Regions from separate parts of the Corynebacterium sphenisci DSM 44792 genome, predicted to be linked through region 2. Evidence: predicted binding sites of a transcription regulator. Region 2 holds the regulator's gene; the other holds the start of a gene.
The links. Region 2 encodes LexA, which represses DNA repair genes until DNA is damaged. Its sites were predicted from a motif close to CGAACANNTGTTCG; they were not measured.

Region 1 (2,386 bases), 730 kb from region 2:
TCCTTGTCCCACTGCACCACGGAGCGGTCCCGCATCCGCGCCCACTCCACCGGCACCACATCGGACACCGGCCGATCGCAGATCACCATGCCCCCGGAGTGGATGCCCAGGTGCCGGGGGCTGCCGCGCAGCCCCTCGGCGAGCTCGGCGACCGCCGCGGGCGGTTCCGCGCGGCCGTGCACCCAGGCGTCCACCAGGCCCGGCGGATGCCCCAGGGCGCGGGCGGCGTCGCGCAGCGCGCCGCGCCGGCGGTAGGTGATCACGTTGGCCACCTGGGCGGCGTTGTCCCGGCCGTAGCGGCGGTAGACGTACTGGATGACCTCCTCGCGGCGCCCGGACTCGATGTCCAGGTCGATGTCCGGGGGCCCGTCGCGCTCCGGGGAGAGGAAGCGCTCGAAGAGCAGCCCGGCGGCGACCGGGTCGACGTTGGTGATGCCCAGGGCGAAGCAGACCGCGGAATTCGCCGCGGAGCCGCGGCCCTGGGCGAGGATGCCCTCCCGGCGGCAGAAGGCGACGATGTCATGCACGATCAGGAAGTACCCGGGGAAGCCCAGGTCGGCGATCACCGCCAGCTCCCGGTCGATCTGGGCCAGCGCCGCCGGGTCGCCCCGGTAGCGGCGGGCCGCCCCGGCCAGGGTCAGCTCGCGCAGCACCTCCGCCTCGTCCCGGCCGTCCGGATCCGCCCAGGCCGGCAGCCGGGGGGCGATGAGATCGAGGGTGAAGGCGCATTCCGCGGCGACCTCGGCGGTGGCCGCGGCCACCCCGGGCAGCCGCGCGGCGGCCGCGGCCAGCTCCGCCGGGGAGCGCAGCCAGCTCCCCCCGGCCGGCGGCAGCCGGGCGATGTGCTCGTCGAGGCTCTCCCGGGCGCGCAGCGCCGCCTTCGCCCCGGCCACCCGCGCCTGGCCGGGGCCGGCGGCGGTGGCCGCGGAGCAGAGCACCCGGCGCAGCCCCAGCCGGTCCGCGGCGGCGGCGAGGGCGGCGTCGGCGTCCGCGGCCTCGGGGGTCAGCGTGAGCCGGTGCTCGCAGGCGACGTGCTCGGCGCCGAAGGCGTCGACCAGCTCCCCGAGGCGGGGCAGCCAGGCGGCGTCGGCGAGCACCTGCCAGTGCCCGCCGGCGGCGGCGGCCAGCTCCGCCGGCGGCGGATAGGCCACCACGTCCTTGTCCCGATCCGCCAGATGCGCCGCGGTGAGCGCCCGGCTGAGCCGCCGGTAGCCCTCCGGGCCGCGGGCGAGCACGGTCAGCGGGGCATGCGGCAGGCCCAGTTCGGCGCCGATCACGGTGGCCAGGCCCGCCTCGGCGGCGGCCTCGGCGAAGCGGGGCACCCCGTAGAGGCCGTCCCGGTCGGCGATGCCCAGGGTGGTCAGGCCCAGCCGGACCGCCTCGGCGACCAGCAGCTCCGGCTCCGAGGCGCCGATCAGGAAGGACCGGGAGCTGCGGCAGTGCAGCTCCACCGGCAGCCCCCGCCCCGCCCCGGCCGGGGGCGGGGCCGGGGCCGGCGCGGGCGCGGGCGCGGGCGCGCGCATCCCGTTGACGCCCCAGCCGGGCTCGATCCGCCCGGCGGGGGCGCCGGAGAGGATCCGCTCGATCCGCGACCAGGGCAGGGCGCGGGGGGTGTCGTCGCTCATGCCCGGCAGGCTACCGCCGCCCCGGACCGCCGGGCAAACGCATGTTCGATTAACGTCGCGGTTTCGCGTGGCCGGGCCGCGCTGCTACTGTGGGAACCCGAAAGAGACAGCTCGGTCTACTAACGGCGCCGGGCGCACCGACCTGAAGGACGAACCACCATGAATCTGCGACGCATCGGCGCCGTGGGCGCGGCCCTGGCCATCACCGCCGCCGGCCTCGTCGGCTGCGGGGCCGACGGCCGGGAGGCCCTCGGCGAGGGCGACCCGATCCGGATCGGCACCACCGACCGGGAGAAGGAGGCGTGGTCGGTGTTCGAGGCCAAGGCCGCCGACGCCGGCATCGAGCTCGACATCGTCGAATTCGCCGAGTACCCGCCGGTGAACACCGCCCTGTCCGAGGGGCAGCTCGACGTCAACCTCTTCCAGCACATCAAGTACCTGGCGGAGTACAACGTCGGCGCCGACGACGACCTGGTGCCGATCGGCGCCACCGAGATCGTGCCGCTGGCGCTGTTCTGGAAGGGCGGCGACGACGTCGCCGACATCCCGGAGGGCACCGAGGTGGCGATCCCCAACGACTCCACCAACCGGGGCCGGGCGATCAACATGCTCGCCTCCGCCGGGCTGCTCGCCCTCGACGGCGAGCACGCCAACCCCACCCCCCTGGACATCGACGAGGACGCCTCCCGGGTGCGGGTCACCCCGGTCGACGCCGCGCAGACCACCCTGGCCTACGGGGAGGGCAAGCCGGCGGTGATCAA
Region 2 (2,386 bases):
GTAGCCGACCTCGTCGAGATCGCGCAGCGGCTCCAGGATGGCCAGGCCCACCTGGTTGGAGTCGACCTGGGAGGTGCCCTGGGAGCGCAGCGTCTCCTCCACCTGCTGGGCGAGCTTCTTCAGCTTCGCCTCGGGCACGTCCCGGCCCTGGCAGGCCCGGCGCACGCCCCGGATCACCTTGTCCCGGCTGAACTCCTCGGGCTGGCCGTCGCGTTTGACGACCATCAGCATGGAGCGCTCCAGGGTGGTGAAGCGTTTGCCGCAGGCGACGCACTCCCGGCGGCGGCGCATGGTCGAGCCCTCCTCGGTCAGGCGGGAGTCGACGACCTTGGTTTGCTCATGGTGGCAAAAGGGGCAGTGCATTGCCCCAGCTTAACCGGCGGCCGCCTCCGCGCCGATGGCGACCGGGTGGGCCGGGGGCGCCGCGGGCGCCGGCTCCGGATCGGTCCAGGACAGCCCCAGCGCCCCGCCGAGGAAGGCCCCGGCGAGGACCACCGCGGCGACGGTGGCCCGGGTGCGCGGGATTTCGCGCACCGGCCCGGCCACCGCCCCCGGGGCCTCGGCGCGCACCCCGGCGGCGCCCAGCCCCGCGGAGCGCCGGCGGCGCACCGGGGCCGGGGCCGGCAGTCCGGGCCGGGGCGCGGCGGCGCCGCGCGGGGGCCGGCGCACCGCGCCGCGCCGCGGGGCGGCGGTCCGGCGGGGGGCCTGCTCCACCCAGGCGGGCAGGGTGGGGATGGACTGGCCGGCGGGGATCCGGCCGCGCCCTCCGGGGCGGTGGATGGTGCTGGCGGTCATCGTGGTCTCCTTCATGGCGCCGACTGTGCCCGGCGACCGGACGCTGCGGCCCGGTCACGCGGACAGGTGTTCGAGTCCGTCTCTGTGTTCGATTTATAGCACGGCTGTTCGGTCCGTGTCCAGACATGCGTTCGAAGGATCGAACAGGCGTGCACTGGGGCGGGGGATCCTGTACTGTCGTATTCGAACGCACAGGCGTACCACCCGAGGGCGCCGCCGGGGGAACCGGCTCCGGAGCGTGGACGAACGACGCCAACCGTGGAGGAACCGACGATGACCGAGCAGACCAGGCCCGATCCGAAGACGCTCACCGAACGCCAGCGGCGCATCCTGGACATGATCCGGGAGGCGGTGCTGGAGCGGGGCTACCCCCCGAGCATCCGCGAGATCGGCGACGCGGTCGGCCTGAACTCCACCTCCTCGGTGGCCTACCAGCTCAAGGAGCTCGAGCGGAAGGGCTTCCTGCGCCGCGATCCGAAGAAGCCGCGCGCGGTGGACGTGCGCGATCTGGGCCACCGCTCCCCCGCCCCCGCCGGCGGCCCGGACATCCCGCAGGTGCCGGAGGGCGCCACCGCCCCCACCTACGTGCCGGTGGTCGGCGACATCGCCGCCGGGGCGCCGATCCTCGCCGAACAGCACATCGACGACTACATGGCGCTGCCGGAGAACCTGGTCGGCCAGGGCGAGCTGTTCATGCTGCGCATCGTCGGCGAGTCCATGCGGGACGCCGGCATCTTCGACGGCGACTGGGTGGTGGTGCGCTCCCAGAACGTGGCGGAGAAGGGCGAGTTCGTCGCCGCCATGATCGACGGGGAGGCCACCTGCAAGGAGTGGTCGGAGGACGCCTCCGGCAAGTGGCTGCTGCCGCACAACGACGATTTCGAGCCGATCCCCGCCGAGCGGGCGCGGATCCTGGGCAAGGTCGTCACCGTGCTGCGCAAGCTCTAGCGCGCGGCCGAAGGGCCCGGCCCCGGGGAGCTCCCCGGGGCCGGGCCCTTCGGCGTGCGCCGGGCGCGGCTCAGTCCGCGGCGGCCTCGGCGAGCAGCTCGCGCACCGCGGTGCGCGCGGCCTCGGCGTCGGGGGCGTCCAGGGCCAGCCGGGCGGCGGCCCGGCACTGCTCCCGGGTGACCACGCCGAGCTGGGCGCCCACTCCGGGCAGCGCGGTGGCCGCGGCGGACAGCGAGGCCACCCCCATGCCCACCAGCACGCAGGCCAGCGCCGGATCCGCGGCGGCCTCCCCGCACACCCCCACCGGCACGTCCATGTCCGCCCCGGAGCGGCAGGTCATGTCGATGAGCCGGAGCACCGCCGGCTGCCAGGGGTCGGTGAGGTAGGCCAGGGCCGGGGAGAGCCGGTCGGCGGCCATCGCGTACTGGGTGAGGTCGTTGGTGCCGATGGAGACGAAGTCGAGCACCTTCATCAGGTCGTGGCTCATCAGCGCCGCGGCCGGGATCTCGATCATCGCCCCGGCGGTGAGCCCGCGGTCCCGGCACAGCCCGGCGAACCAGGTGGCCTCCTCGAGGGTGGCCACCATCGGCGCCATCACCCAGATGGGGGCCTCCGGGGCGCGTTCGGCGATCTCCCGGGCCCG

Region 1: the regulator LexA is predicted to act here: its motif matches at 1,660-1,673, upstream of CSPHI_RS02220 (error-prone DNA polymerase).

Annotation. Positions count from the first base shown of each region.
Region 1 is NZ_CP009248.1:479,555-481,940, reverse strand. Features, by position in the region: gene CSPHI_RS02220 (error-prone DNA polymerase) at 1-1,625, opposite strand, end outside; gene CSPHI_RS02215 (MetQ/NlpA family ABC transporter substrate-binding protein) at 1,785-2,386, shown strand, end outside.
Region 2 is NZ_CP009248.1:1,209,261-1,211,646, reverse strand. Features, by position in the region: gene nrdR (transcriptional regulator NrdR) at 1-363, opposite strand, end outside; gene CSPHI_RS05570 (hypothetical protein) at 373-795, opposite strand; gene lexA (transcriptional repressor LexA) at 1,069-1,743, shown strand; gene CSPHI_RS05560 (phosphoenolpyruvate--protein phosphotransferase) at 1,814-2,386, opposite strand, start outside.